2 regions of the Arthrobacter sp. MDT2-16 genome follow, and region 2 is predicted to be linked to the other one. Evidence: riboswitches for the same ligand, from Rfam matches in the RefSeq annotation. Region 2 holds a riboswitch; the other holds the start of a gene.
The links. A riboswitch is a leader RNA that binds a small molecule or an ion and turns the genes downstream of it on or off. The one in region 2 is predicted to bind S-adenosylmethionine.
Positions count from the first base shown of each region.

Region 1 (7,280 bases), on a different contig from region 2:
CCCCTCCCCTACCAGATCGACGGCGAGGTCAAGGACGTCGCCGCCGGGACGGACATCACGATCGACAGCGTCCGCCAGGCGCTGGCCATCCTCGGCTGATCGACCCGCATCCGGGCAGCGCGTAGGCTCTCGCCATGGAGCAGCAACTGCACTTCATCACGCTTGCCACGCACGACCTCGACGACGCGCGGTCCTTCTACCAGGACGGGCTGGGATGGTCGCCGGCGCTGGACGTCCCCGACGAGGTGATCTTCTACCAGGTGGCACCCGGGCTCCTGCTCGGCCTGTTCCGCGCCGACAAGTTCGCCGAGGACCTCGGACTCGGGACGGCGCCCGCGCCGTCCGGCGTCACCCTGTCCCACAACGTCGGCAGCCGCGAGGAGGTGCACGACGTCGTCGCTGCCATGGCGCGTGCCGGCGGCGTCCTGCTCAAGGAGCCCCAGGAGAGCGCCTTCGGCGGCATCTTCCATGCCGCCGTGCGCGACCCGAACAAAATCGTCTGGGAGATCGCGCACAACCCGGGCTGGCACGTCCTGGACGACGGCACGGTCTCCATCAGCTGATACTCGGTGCGGGCGCCTCGTGCGTGGTGCGAGGGTCGCCCGCGACTCCCCGGCGCCGGTCCCGTTCGCCGGTGTGCGTCGCTACTTCTTCTTCAGCGGCGTCGGGAAGTACTCCCATTCAGCGCGGAAACGTGCCTCGGCGTCCAGGGCCGCCACCTGTTCGAGGGCGTGCAGGCGGCCGTAGCTGAAGCCGTTCCCACCCTGCTGGGTGGCCGAGGCACCGAGCCGCCGCAGCAGGTCCCGGGTCACCACGCTGTCCTGGTGCTCGCCGAGGATCTTCTGGAGCCCCTGGGCCGCCTCGGCGATCCGCACCACCTTCTTCCGCCCGATCGGTGTGGCAGCCTCGGCCGCGTAGCGCACCCGTTTGGCGACCTTGCGCGCCTCGTGCAGGGCAGGATGGTCACCGAGCCCCGCGGGGTGGTTCCTCGCCTCGTGGACGACCGCCCGGAGCCGCTTCAGGTCGCGGTTGATCAAGGCAGGGAGCACCCGGTCCGCCGGGTCGGCCGCTCGCGGAGCAAGTGCCGGAGCGGCCAGGAGGGAATCGAGCGCGTCCAGCAGGCGGAAGTAACGTTGTCCGTCGAGCGCCCGGAGGACCTTGGCGTGGGCCTTCCTGTAGCCGCCTCCCAGTTCCACCTCGACGGTGCGCTCCACCGGACCCAGCAGGAGGTCGGCCGGTTCACCGGCGAGCATCTCCCTGAGCCGTGCGTGCATCACCTGTGCGTCGCGCGCCGTGCCGAGGACCCCGGCCAGCCACTTCAGCTCCCCGCGCAGGAGGCGCACGGCGTCGGCGTCGTGCAGCAGGCTCCGGTAGGTCGCGAGCACCGATCGCGTCCGGCGCAGCGCGACCCTCATTCGGTGGATCGCGTCCTGTGCGTCGAGCCGCACCTGGGGGTCCTGCTGCTTCAGCGCCCGCACCTGCTCGTCGAGGTAGGCGACCAGGACCGCTCCGGCAGTGCCACCCGGCGTCACCGCGGCAACCCCGTCGACCGCGGCAGGAACCGCTCCGCCCAGGGCGCGTGCGAGCTTGGAGCCGTGAGCGGCAGGGGTGCCCCCCGCGGTGGCGATCACGGACTCGCCGGCGTCCAGCAGGTCCCTCGACCCGTCCACCAGCTCGACCTCCCATTCACGCCACTGCCGTCCGGACGATGCGGGGTGGAGCGCCTCGGCCTGCACATGGTCGTCCATGAGGTCGGCGAGGACCTCACCGCCGGTCCCTCGCAGGCGGTGGACGATCCGCCGCGTGCTCAGCCGGGCCACCGGCACCAGGGCGGCACCCCGGATGTGCACGCGGACCAACCCGAGGAGGGCCTTGGGCACGCCCTTCGAGCTCCCGCGCAACGGCTTCCTGTATTCGTGGCGCTCCTCCGGCCCGGCCGGGAGCTTCAGGTGCCATCCCGCGTCCTCGCCGCCCGTTCGCCGTCGCAGCGTGATCCGGTGGGAGGCGAGCCGCAGGTCCTCGGTGTCGTAGTACTCGGCCTCGAGGAGGTGCTCCACCGGCTGGTCCACGCTCCCGACGCCGGGGAGGTCCATCAGGGACGGGAGCGGGGTGTCGTTCTCGACGTCGAACTTCCGCTCGATCTCGACTTCAGGGTCCAGAGCCATACGGCACTCTATATCGCAGCCCGCGCGGCAGTCAGCACTCCCCCGCCGAGCGCCTTCTCACGGAACCATCGCCCGCGTCCGGGGATATTCGTGGTACCCGTCATATTTCTTTTCATTGACCGAACAGGAGAATCGTCTGCCTATAGTTGTTCCAGCTTCAAGAGACGCGGTCGGAAAGCTCCGACTGGACCGCGCACCAACCCCATGTTCCTGGGTGGTTCGGATGACGAAGCGGCCTTCTCCTCGGCGCTGCGGCGCCGGTCCGGTGCGGGCAAGAGCATTTCGAAAGGCACTCATCGTGAACTGCACCGCCCTCCCTTAGCAGGATCCCCCGCGCCCGTCGCGCCCATTCTCTTCTTCACCCATTTCCCGGCACGCTGTGCTGCGCCCGAACGCCCGAAGGAACTCCCATGAATGCATCCGTAATTCCGCCTGCCCGAAATCGAAACACATTCCGCGAATTGACGGCCCTTTCCGCCGTCGCCCTGCTGGCCCTGGCCACCGGCTGCGCCGGCCCGGCCGGCCCGTCCGCCGGAGCGAACGGCGAGCCCGTGGCCGGCGGCATCCTCGACGTGTCCATCTCTGCCGAGCCGGGCTGCCTCGACGGCCACGGCATCTCCGCCACGCAGCAGCAGTTCCTGGGGCGCCTGATCTACGACAACGTGGTGACCCTGGACGAGGACGGGGACATCGCCCCCTACCTCGCCGAGTCGTGGGACGTCTCCGAGGACGGCAGGACCTATACGTTCCACCTGAAACAGGGCGTCACCTTCAGCGACGGCTCCCCCTGGAACGCCGAGGTCCTCGGCCAGAACTTCGAGCACATGAGGGACCCGGCCACGAAGTCGCCCCTGGCCGCCGCCTACATCGCCCCCTACGTCGACGGCACGGTGGTCGACGAGTACACCTTCGAGGCCCACCTCGCCTACCCCTACACCCCCTTCCTCTACACGCTCGCCCAGTCCTGGCTCGGCATGAACTCGGGCAAGGCCATCACCGAATCGCCCGAGACACTGTGCCAGGAGCCCATCGGGACGGGGCCGTTCACCGTCGCCGACTACCGGCCGGGCCAGAGCATCAGCTACACCAAGCGCGAGGGCTACGACTGGGCGCCCGACTGGTTGGAGGGCGACGGCGCCGCGCTGCTCGACGGCGTCGAGGTGACCCTCGTCAGCGAGCCGGTGATCCGCCACCAGTCCCTCGCGTCCGGCCAGTACGACCTGACGGAGAACCTCGCACCCCAGAACGCCGCGGCCGTGCAGGCGGATCCCGACTTCACCTACGAGAACCTCCCCCGGACCGGCAGCCCCTACGTGCTGAGCTTCAACCTGGGCCGTGCGCCGTTCGACGACCTCGCGGTCCGCCAGGCGTTCGCCGCCGCGGTGGACACGAAGGCCGTCACGGACAGCCTCGGCTTCGGCACGTACACACCGATCGACGGCTTCCTGTCGAAGGAGAGCAAGTACTACGACCCCACCGTGGAAGGCGTCCTCGCCCACGACCCCGAGCGTGCGAACAAACTGCTCGACGACGCCGGCTGGACCGGCCGCGACGACGAGGGCTTCCGCACGAAGGACGGCAAGCGACTCGTGGTCGAGGTGCCGACCGTGGAGAGTTCGACGCCGAGTCCCCTGCTCGTGCAGCTGCAGGGAGAGGCCCGCAAGGCAGGCTTCGACCTCCAGATCATCCAGCTCCCCCAGGCCCAGCTGACCGAACTCCGCTACGCCGGTGACTACGACGCGCTGGCCGGCGTGTGGCACACGAACACCACCGACGTGCTGTTCATCCGCTACCACTCCTCCGAGATCACGGGTGAGCGGATCGGTCAGAACTCCTCCTACGTGAACGACCCCGCACTCGACGAGCTGCTCGCGACGGCCCGGAAGGCCGACGACGGACCCGAGGCCGCGGAGGCCTACGCGAAGGCCCAGCACCGGCTGCTCGAGATCGTCCCCGGCGTCCCGCTCTACGAGAACCCGAGCCAGTTCGCCTACGCGACCACGGTCCAGGGCGTCGCCGTGGACACCTCGCACCCCGTACCCGTGCTGACCTACGCGTGGAAGGCCGAGTAGGTGGCCGTGCTCCGGCGCATCCTCACGCGCCTGACCGTCGGGATCGGCGTCCTCTGGGGAGCCGCGACACTGACGTTTCTCGCGGTCTACCTCATCCCGGGTGACACGGCGCTGCTGATCCTCGGCGGTCCCGACGCCCGGCCCACCGCCGAGACGCTGGCGCAGGTGCGGGCCGACTACCTCCTCGACCAGCCGTTCATCGTGCAGTACGGCAGCTACCTGGGCAACCTGCTGCAGGGCGACCTCGGCCAGTCCTACCGGCTGCGACTGCCCGTCACGGAAGCGATCGGGCAGCAGATCGGCGCGACGGCGGCCCTCGCGGGCGCCGCCGTCGTCATCGCCCTGCCGCTCACGTTCGCGGTCGCGATCCTGTCGGCACAGCGCACCTCCTGGGTCCGGTCCATCGTCTCGGGGATCGAGGTGGTGTTCGCCGCGACGCCGACGTTCATCATCGGCTTCGCGCTGCTGATCGTCTTCTCGTTCACGCTGCGCTGGTTCCCCATCGGCGGGAACCAGGGCCCGGCCGCGCTCGTCCTCCCGGCGCTCACCCTCGCCCTGGCGGTCTTCGGGACCCTCTCGCAGGTCCTGCGCAACGAGCTCGACGACGTCCTGGAACAGCCGTTCATCCTGACGGCCCGCTCGCGCGGCATGCGCGACCTCCCGGTCAGGATCCGGCACGCCCTGCGCCACGCCGTCATCCCCGTCATGACGATGTCCGGGTTCGTCGTCGCAGCACTGCTCGGCGGGTCGGTGGTGGTCGAGACCCTCTTCAGCCGGCAGGGCATCGGCTCGCTCACCCTGGCCTCGGTCTACAACAAGGACCTGCCGGTCATCATCGGGATCGTGCTGCTCTCGGCCGCGGTCTACGTCGTCGTGAACCTCGTGATCGACCTCCTGTACACGCTCATCGACCCGAAAGTGGTGACGGCATGAGCATCGCCTCACGCACCATCCCGGCGGCCGTCGCCCCGTTGGCCTCACTCCCCGCACAGCCGTCAGCCCTTCAGGGTCCCGAGAGGGCGCGGCGGCGGCGGTGGCGCTTCCGTCCCGGCATCCTGCTCTCCTCCGCGTTCCTCCTGTGGCTCGCAGCTGCGGTCCTCGCGCCCGGCCTGCTCGCACCCGCCGACCCCTACGCGGTGGATCCGGCCCGGAGCTTCGAGGCGCCGGGCGCCGCCGCCTGGTTCGGGACGGACGACTCCGGTGCCGACAACTACACGCGCATCGTCCACGGTGCGGCGACCTCCCTGTACATCGGGATCGGCGCGACGGCCATCGGCGTGGTCGGCGGGACCGCGATCGGCCTCCTCGCAGGCCTCAACGGGAGGCTCGTCGAAGCCTCCGTGATGCGGTTCCTCGACGTCACCCTCGCCATCCCCGAGATCCTCCTCGCGCTCGTGGTCATCGGGATCATCGGCGGCGGCACGGAGAACGCCATCCTCGCGATCGGAGCCGGCAGCATCGCGTACTACGCCCGGATCACCCGGGCGCAGACGCACCTCGTCCGGCGGTCGGGCTTCGTCGAGGCCGCCCGGACCCTCGGCCTGCCGGCCTGGCGGATCCTGGTGACCCACACCCTGCCGAACGTCGTCAGGCCCGTGCTGGTCCTCGCGACCATCGGCGTCGGATCGGCCATCGGAGCGGGCGCGTCCCTGAGCTTCCTCGGACTCGGGACCCCGCCACCCGCGCCCGAATGGGGAGCCATGCTCTCCGCCGGGCGCAACTTCATCTCGAACGCGCCCTGGATGATCACGTTCCCCGCGGCCTTCCTCGTCGCCACCGTCCTGTCCATCACCGTCCTCGGGCGCGAGCTCCGCCGCCGTGCCGAAGGGAGGCTCGCATGAGCTCCACGACCCTGACTCCCCCCGTCCCGCCGATCCCGGTCGACACGCCCGTCGTCGAACTCGAGGGACTCTCCATCGCGTTCGGCCACGGCATCCACCGCCGGGAGGTCGTCCACGACCTGAGTCTGTCCATCCGGCCGGGCGAGTGCCTCGCGCTCGTCGGTGAATCGGGCTCCGGCAAGTCCGTCACCGCCAGGACCCTCGTGGGACTCACCGGCGCGGGTGCGCACGTCCGGTCCCGTACGCAGCACTTCAACGGCCAGGACGCCTCCACGTGGGGCGAACGCCAGTGGACGCGCGTCCGCGGCAGCGAGGCCGGATTCGTCCTGCAGGATGCGCTGTCATCGCTCGACTCCCTCCGCACGGTGGGTGACGAGGTGGGCGAGGTCCTGCGCCTGCACGGAGACCTCGGCCGTGCCGCACGCCGCGAGCGCGTCGTCGAACTCCTGGCCTCGGTCGGCGTGCCGGATCCCGAGATCCGGGCTGCCCAGTACCCGCACCAGCTCTCCGGCGGGCTCCGCCAGAGGGCGCTCATCGCCTCCGCGATCGCCGCGGACCCGGGCTTCCTCATCGCGGACGAGCCGACGACGGCGCTGGACGCGACGATCGCCGCGCAGGTCCTGCGCCTGCTGGGCGGTCTGAAGGGGGCCAGGACGGCGATGCTCGTGGTCAGCCATGACCTGGCCGTCGTCGCGGACCTCGCCGATCGGGTGGCGGTCATGCGAGACGGCGTGGTCGTGGAGGAGGGCAGCGTGCAGGCCGTCCTCCAGGATCCCCGCCACCCCTACACGCAGGGCCTGCTGGCGGCGATCCCCTCGCGCTCGTCGCGCGGCCGCCGTCTGACGGTCGGCGAGCCCGAGGTGCCGGCCCGGGTGCCGGCGTCGAACCCCCTCGGGTCGACGACGCGGGGCCCGGGCCCGCAGGGCGCCGCGCCGTCGCCCGTCCTGGCGCTGGAGGGCGTCAGCAAGGCGTTCCCGGGCCCCGACGGCGGTGCGCGCACGGCGGTCGACGGCGTGTCCCTCTCCCTCCCGCACGGCCGGACGCTGGGGGTCGTGGGGGAATCGGGCAGCGGCAAGAGCACCCTGGCCCGCATCGCCCTCGGAGTCGAGGACGCCGATGCCGGCGTGGTCACCGTCCACGGACGGACCTGGGCCGAGCACCGGGCGTCGCGCGATCTCGCGGCGCGGCGCTCCGTGCAGATG
Region 1 covers NZ_JBTNDP010000002.1:169,006-176,285, forward strand. The annotation lists gene ACX80N_RS05360 (diacylglycerol/lipid kinase family protein) at 1-99, shown strand, start outside; gene ACX80N_RS05365 (VOC family protein) at 135-563, shown strand; gene ACX80N_RS05370 (CYTH and CHAD domain-containing protein) at 645-2,165, opposite strand; SAM riboswitch class IV at 2,321-2,449, shown strand; gene ACX80N_RS05375 (ABC transporter substrate-binding protein) at 2,627-4,237, shown strand; gene ACX80N_RS05380 (ABC transporter permease) at 4,238-5,170, shown strand; gene ACX80N_RS05385 (ABC transporter permease) at 5,167-6,078, shown strand; gene ACX80N_RS05390 (dipeptide ABC transporter ATP-binding protein) at 6,075-7,280, shown strand, end outside.
Region 1: another riboswitch for S-adenosylmethionine. It lies ahead of ACX80N_RS05375 (ABC transporter substrate-binding protein); the one in region 2 lies ahead of ACX80N_RS04105 (ABC transporter substrate-binding protein).

Region 2 (7,280 bases):
GCCGAAGATCTGGGCGTCGGCGACGCGCGGGAACCAGCGGTCCTGGAACTCCGGGGGCTGCAGTGCGGCGGTCTCCACGAACGAGAAGTGGGATCGGAGCAGGTGGGCTGTATTCGAGTCCGCCTCGGCCAGTTCGATCAGCAACCGGAACAGGTGCTCGTGGTTCACGGGGTCGCCACCGTAGCGGGCGGGCACGCGAAGGGTCGTGAAGCCGGCGTCCTTCAGCCATCCCACCTGCTCGAAAGGTAGGATGCGGTTCGCTTCCCGGTCCAGGGACCCCTCGGCGATGCGCTGGAAGACCGGCCGGAAGCGTGCGGCGAGCTCTGCGTACCGTGCCTCCCCCGACACCGGAGGTGCTCCCTGGCCGGGGAGGGTCGGGCTGTCGGGTGCGGTCCGGGGCGACGTGCTGGCAGTGGTGGTCACGGTGGATGTCCTTACGGGGCTGACAGGGCGGAGAGACCGGGACGGGCGGTGTGGGCATGAGCGGCAGCGGTACGGGATCCGGAGCGCGCGCGTAGCCGGTGCCCGGGATTGGACGCGAGGAGAACCCGGGTGTAGTCGGACGAGGGATTGCCGAAGATCTGCGCTGTGGGGCCGGTCTCGACGAGGTGTCCCTGCCGCATGACGCCGACCGTCGTCGAGATCTGTTCGACGACGTGGAGGTCGTGCGAGATGAAGAGGTAGGTCAGCCCGAGGTCCTGTTGCAGGTCCGCCAGGAGGGCGAGGACCTGCGCCTGGGTCAGCACGTCGAGGGCGGAGAGCGCCTCGTCGAGCACCAGTGTCCGGGCGCCCAGGGCCAGGGCCCGCGCGATCGCCACCCGTTGGCGTTGGCCACCTGACAGCTCGAGGGGACGCTTCCCCGCGAGGGCCACCGGGAGATCGACCTGCTCGAGGAGTTCCGCCACCCGCGCCGATCGCTCGGCGCCGGTGCCCACCCGATAGTTGAGGAGGGGCTCGCCGATGATATCGCTGACGGCCAGGCGGGGATCGAGGGCCGAGTCAGGGTTCTGATACACCAGCTGGAGGGTCCGCCACAGCTCCCGCTTCCGGCTCCGGGAGGCGGTGGTGACGTCTTCCCCGTGAAGGAGGATCTGCCCGGCCGTGGGATCGAGCAGGCGCAGGATCATGCGTGCGGTGGTCGACTTACCGGACCCGGACTCACCGACGAGGGAGAAGGTAGTGCCCTGCGCGACGCCGAACGAGACATCGTCGACCGCCCGGTGATGCTCGCCCTTTCCGCGGAAGTCCTTGGTGAGGCCCCGGACCTCGATGGCGGGAACGGTCACGGGTTCCGCCGTCGATGCCGTCCGGGCCTCTGCCGGGCGGCGGTGGGGCGAGGCTTCCTCGAGCAGCCGCGCCGTGTACTCGTCGTCAGGGGCGGCGAGGATGTCGGCCACGGGGCGGTCCTCGACGATGCGACCTCGCTGCATGACGACGATGCGCGCGGCGTGATCCGTCGCGACGGCCAGGTCATGGGTCACGAACAGCACGGCCGTGCCGAACTCCCCCGCCAGACGTTCGAAGACCTCCAGGATCTTCGCCTGGACGGTGACGTCCAGGGCCGATGTCGGCTCGTCCGCGATCAGCAGGTCGGGCTGGAGGCTGAAGGCGATAGCGATGAGCACGCGTTGCTTGAGGCCGCCGGAGAGCTCATGCGGGTACTGCCTGAGCCGTTCCTCGGGACGATCGATGCCCACGAGCTCGAGCAGCCGGAGGACGTCGTCGCGCACGGCCTTGCGTGAGCGCCGCGCACCATCGGGGTGCAGGCGGAAGACCTCGGCCAGTTGCGAACCGATGGTCCTGACCGGGTCGAGGGACGCCCCCGGGTCCTGCGGCACCAGTCCGATCCGTCGGCCGCGGATCCCCTCCAGATCCTTCTCCCGGGCGCTGGTCAGGTCCGTGTCGCCGAGGGTGATCGACCCGGCTGTCCGCTCTGCCGCACGGGGGAGCAGCCCGATGATCGACTTCGCCAGGGTGGACTTGCCTGATCCTGATTCACCCACCAGGGCGACGATCTCACCGCGGCCGACAGCTAGGTCGATGCCGTCCACGGCAGTCGTGGTACTGCCGTGGTGGCGGTACTCGACCCGCAGGCCACGTACCTGCAGCAACGGATCGGCGGGGCGCTGGAAGGTCCGGGTCTGCGAGGCGTCGGGGTGGACGCGTGGCTCTGCGGTGTTCACGGTTCTCCTGGCCTAGATTCGGAAGGTTTTGAGCAGCTGGCGGCCCAGTGCGGCCAGCAGGATGACGGCGACGACGATGACGATGCCGGGCAACGACGTCAGCCACCAGGCACCGCCGAGGTACTGGCGTCCCTCCGCGATCAGCAGCCCCCACTCGGGGGTGGGGGGTGGAGCGCCGAAGCCGAGGAAACCCAGACCGGAGATGGCGAGGATGGCAGCGCCCAGGTCCACCGCGAGCAATGCCAGCACCGGGCCGGCCGCATTGGGCAGGATGTGACGGACGACGACGGACCGGTAGGTTCCGCCGTTGAGGAAGGATGCTTCCACGAAGTCGAGGTTCCGGACCCGCAGCACTTCGGACCGCACGACCCGTGCGAAGGACGCGATGGATGCGATGCCGACGCCGATCCCCAGCGATACGGGTCCGGGGGCGAACGCGGTGACGATGACGAGGGAGATCAGGAACCCGGGGACGGCGAGCAGCACGTCGACCAGACGCATGGCCGTGGCATCCGCCGCCCGTCCCGCTGTTGCGGCTACTAGGCCGATGATCGTTCCCACGACGAGGCCGATGATCACGGCGAAGCCCGCGGTCAGGAGCGTCTGCCGCGTACCGAAGACCACCCTGGAGAACACGTCCCGGCCGAGGTGATCCGTCCCGAAGAGATGGGTGGCGTTCGGCGCCTGGAAGTTCTCGCTGGGCACGCCATCCAGGGGTGAGTACGCGGTGAACCATTCCGGGGCGACAGCCCACGCGACGATCACCGTCAGGGGAAGGGCCGTCAACCACAGGGCGGGGTTGCCGACAGGTCCATGGCGGCGCCGCGAGGGCCGGAGCGCCGGTACGGACGGCCCGGCTGCGCCGGTTGCGGGAGGGCTGCCGGCCGCGGTCGGTCCAGTATCCGGCACGATCAGCGGGAGGGAAGCGTCAGGGGGTGTCAAGGAGATACCTCGATCCAATCGTGGTCATCAGGCGGTCAGGGCCCGCGGGGCCCCTTGCCCGTTGCTCTTGAGGATGCGCGGGTCGAGCAGGGGATACAGCAGGTCGACCACCAGGTTGACGACGACGAAGACCGTCGCGGTCAGGAGCACCAGCCCCTGTACCAGGGGCACGTCCTGGGTCGTGACGGCCTGCAGGACCACCGAGCCCAGCCCTGAGCGCGCGAACACGGTCTCGGTGATGACGGAGCCCGCGAACAGCGTCCCCACCGTGATCCCGGTGATCGTCAGGGCCGGTCCTGCCGCGTTCTTCAGTGCGTGGCGGAAGAAGATCCAGGACCGTGAGGCGCCCTTCGCCCGGAGGACGTCGATGAAGGGCTGGTCATAGACGTGACTCACGCTCTTGAGCAGCACCTGTGCAAGGGGAGCCGAGACGATGATCGCCAGGACCAGGACGGGCACCGCGAGGGACAGGAAGGATCCATCCGGGAACAGTGACATCACGCCCCAGCGGATCGAGAGCAGTTCCAGCAGGACCAGCCCGAGCCAGAACACGGGGATCGCCGAGAACAGGGGAGGCAGGTTCACCAGCACGCGGCGGACGACACCCGAACGGGTGAGGGTCGCGGCAGCGACGAGAAGGACGGCGATCACCACGGCCGTGACGAACGCAGAGCCCGCCAGCGCCACGGTCGATCCGGCGACACCGCTGATCCGGTCCCGCACCGACTGGCCGGAGGCCAGCGAGTACCCGAAGTCTCCGGAGAACAGCCCTGCCAGCTGGTGCAGGTACTGGACCACCAGCGGTTGGTCGTAGCCGTACTGACTCTTCATGGTGTCGATCGCCGCCTGGTCGACCGCCGAGTCGACCGTCAGGAAGATCGTCACGGGGTCACTGGGCAGGAGCTGCACCGCCAGGAAGACGAGGGTGTAGGCGAGCCACACCACGAGGAGCGCCTGGCCGATCCGCTGGACGAGGTAGCGTGCCACAGCCCGCTATCCGCCTGTCTTCCACGCGCCCTGGAAGACAGGAGCCGTACCGGAGGTGAACTCCACATGGGTGTCGCTGTGGGCTCCGTACACCTGCACCTCGTCCCACAGCACCAGGGAGTAGGCCTTGTCCACGACCAGGGCCTGCTGTTCCCGGGCGAGCAGCTCATCGCGTTCGGGGCCCTGGGTGGCAGCACGCTCTGCGGCGAAGATCGCGTTGAGGTCCGCGTCGCTGGTGTGCGTCATGGTGTTGTTGGCGGGCTCGAAGATCGGCCCGAGGCCGCCGTAGATGAACTGCCGGGTACCGAAGAACTCGACATTCGGATCGGGCATGGCCGTCGCCAGGAACGTATTGTCACCGGCACGGTTGTCGAGTTTGACCCCGATCTCCCGCCACTGCTGTTCGATGAGTTCGAAGGCCGGTTTGATGACCACGGAGTTGTTGGAACTCGTGACGGTGACCTCGAGCTTCACCCCGTCCTTCTCCCGGATGCCGTCCGCGCCGACGTCCCACCCTGCTTCGTCGAGGAGCGTCCGGGCTTCGTCGGGCTGGTATTCGAGCTCCTCGGACAGGTCGACGAAGCCCGGGGCCTGATGGTTCAGCACGGACGCTGCGAGTTCGTAGCTATCGGACAGGACGGTGTCCTTGATGCTCTGCCGGTCGATGCCGATCTGCAACGCCTGACGGACGTTCTCGTCGGCGAGTTTGCCGCTGCCGATGCGGACAGCAGCCATGTTCACGGTGAGGTCGATCCCTTTAGCCGGAAGGACCTGGTTTCCGCTCGCAGCGAGGGCGTCCTCGTCGAGGGGCTGTAAGCCCCGTACCAGGTCGACCTGCCCCGACTGCACGGCGCCCGCGCGGTGAGCGACTTCGGGCAGGTACTTGACGACCACCTTGTCGAGGTAGGCATCCCCCTGGTTCCCGGCGGTCTCCGGAGCCCACGCGTAGTCCGCCCGTTTGGCGAGCACCACTTCCTCGTCAGGCTTCTCCGACTCGAAGGTGAACGGGCCGGAGCCGGAGATCCGGGAGATCGCCGACTGTCCTGCCGCATCCAGCTTCAGGGTCGCCGGTGAGACGAGACCGGCGGTGACCGACGACGTCGCCCGCAGGAAGTTCGCGTTGGGGGAGGACAGCGTGACCTTCACCTGGTCCTCGCCGATGACCTCCGCGGAGCTGTAGCCGGCGAAGTCGACGTTCGGCTGGACCTGCGCGGCTTCGATCCCCAGTCCCAGGGCATCGAGGTTCAACTTCACCGCCTCGGCGTTCAGGGGCGAACCGTCGCTGAAGGTCACCCCGGAGCGGATGGTGAAGGTGAACTCGGTCGCGTCGGCATTGGAGGAGAAGTCGGATGCGATCCAGGGGACGAGCTCACCCTGCTCGGGATCGAAGTAGGTCAAGCGGTCCAGGACGCTGTTGAGGACATTGGACTTTTCGTAGAAGCGAGCCGCCTGGGTCTGCCAGTTGTTGATCGGCGTGACTTCGGCGTAGACGAGCGTCCCTCCTTCGACGGGTCCGCCGGTACCGGCATCCTGCGCCGCCGGAGTGCTCGAGGCGGAACTGCACGCAGTGAGGGCCAGCGCGGCGAGGCTCAGCATCGCCGTCACGCGCACAGACCGGCGAGCCATGGCAGGGAATGTCCGTGCTGAATCAGTGTTGGAAACGGGGCGGGAAGTCATGCCGGTCCTCTCAGTCATGATGAGGGTTCCCTATCCGCGCACGCAGCAGGCTCAACCTCTCAGGGAGGCCGACACCAACGGGGGACAGGCTATCTCCATCGGTCCTGGCAGTAGCACCGGCCCCGACGGGGTGGTTGCTGCGGCTTCAACGAGCCAGGTCTCTCAACCGCTCTGGATGGTGGTTCTGTCCAGGGGAGCGAACCCAGCGGACAAGTAGATGAAACCCCAGAAGGGCCGACCGATCAAGACGGGCAGGTCTCGGGACGACATATTCACGTCAGGAACCCGTGGCTCCCGAAGGGGCTGGTACCGGAACGCCGCCCTCGGACTGCCGGGCGCCGGTGATGGCCGACGGCACGTGGATCGCCTCGCACAAACCTGTGGTCCGTCACCGATCCGGGTCGAGCAGCCGTCCTGTCGTGACAGGACACTCTGGTGCCCTGGCACGACAGGACGGCTTCGAGCGCTGTTCCTCGGGTTCCACCCGACCGCGTGCGGACGACCGATGGAGTCGACGGCGCGAAGCGCCCGGTCAGGCTCGATGCCCGCCTGACCGAAGCGGCTCGCCTCGACCCCGACGCGGGCGTGTCATCGGGATCTCGGCCGCCGCGCGCTCAGTGGGTGTCGTCACACTTGATGGCTCAGGCGCTCTCTTCTCCCTTGTCGTCCACTTCTTCGACCCACGACGGCGGTTCGTCGCGGCCCTCCTCCTCGTCCTTCTCGGCAGCCTCCGGGGTCTCCTGCACGATGCCCTGCGCGTGGTGGGTAGGGGCGTAGATCGTGTAGAGGCGCAGCGGCTCGTCCCCGGTGTTCTCGACGTCGTGCCAGGTACCGGCGGGCACTTGGATGCTCCAGCCGTCCTCGATGTCCTGCTGGAACGAGAGGTTGTCCTTCGAGGGCCCCATCTTCACCCGGCCCTTCCCGGCGTCGATGCGCAGGAACTGGTCGGTGCCGTGATGCACCTCGAGGCCGATCGCTCCGCCGGGCTCGATCGACATGAGCGTCACCTGCAGGTGCTTGCCCGTCCAGGCGACGCGGCGGTAGGCGGTGTTGTCCGTCGCAGCACGCTCGATGTCGAAGGCGTTCGGGTTCGGTCCGTTGTCGTTGATGTCCATGACCGCATTCTGTCCCATGTCCCGCCCGGGTCGCCAGAAAGGGGAAGAAACGTCGCGCGAGGACATCTCGTCAGGTGGTTCGCTGTGCCGTCGAAGGGCTGACGGCACACCATTCACCCGCAGGAGACAGCCCTATCATGACAGCCCCTCATGCTGTCCGGCCGGGAGCAGTTGGGAGCGGCTAGGCATCGATCACCAGATCGGTCCGCGCGGTGGAACAGCAGGGCAGGAATTTGCCTGCATCGATCTCCCGTGCCCGGATCCCGCCCTGGTGGTTCATCTGAACCTCCCCCGAGAACTTGACGACCTTGCAGGAGCCGCACATGCCTTCCTTGCAGTTCGCGCCGATCCTGATGCCCGCGCGTTGGGCCACCCC
Region 2 covers NZ_JBTNDP010000001.1:854,457-861,736, reverse strand. The annotation lists gene ACX80N_RS04125 (acyl-CoA dehydrogenase family protein) at 1-423, opposite strand, end outside; gene ACX80N_RS04120 (dipeptide ABC transporter ATP-binding protein) at 435-2,183, opposite strand; gene ACX80N_RS04115 (ABC transporter permease) at 2,196-3,125, opposite strand; gene ACX80N_RS04110 (ABC transporter permease) at 3,153-4,112, opposite strand; gene ACX80N_RS04105 (ABC transporter substrate-binding protein) at 4,119-5,738, opposite strand; SAM riboswitch class I at 5,882-5,971, opposite strand; gene ACX80N_RS04100 (cupin domain-containing protein) at 6,431-6,904, opposite strand; gene ACX80N_RS04095 (ferredoxin reductase) at 7,086-7,280, opposite strand, start outside.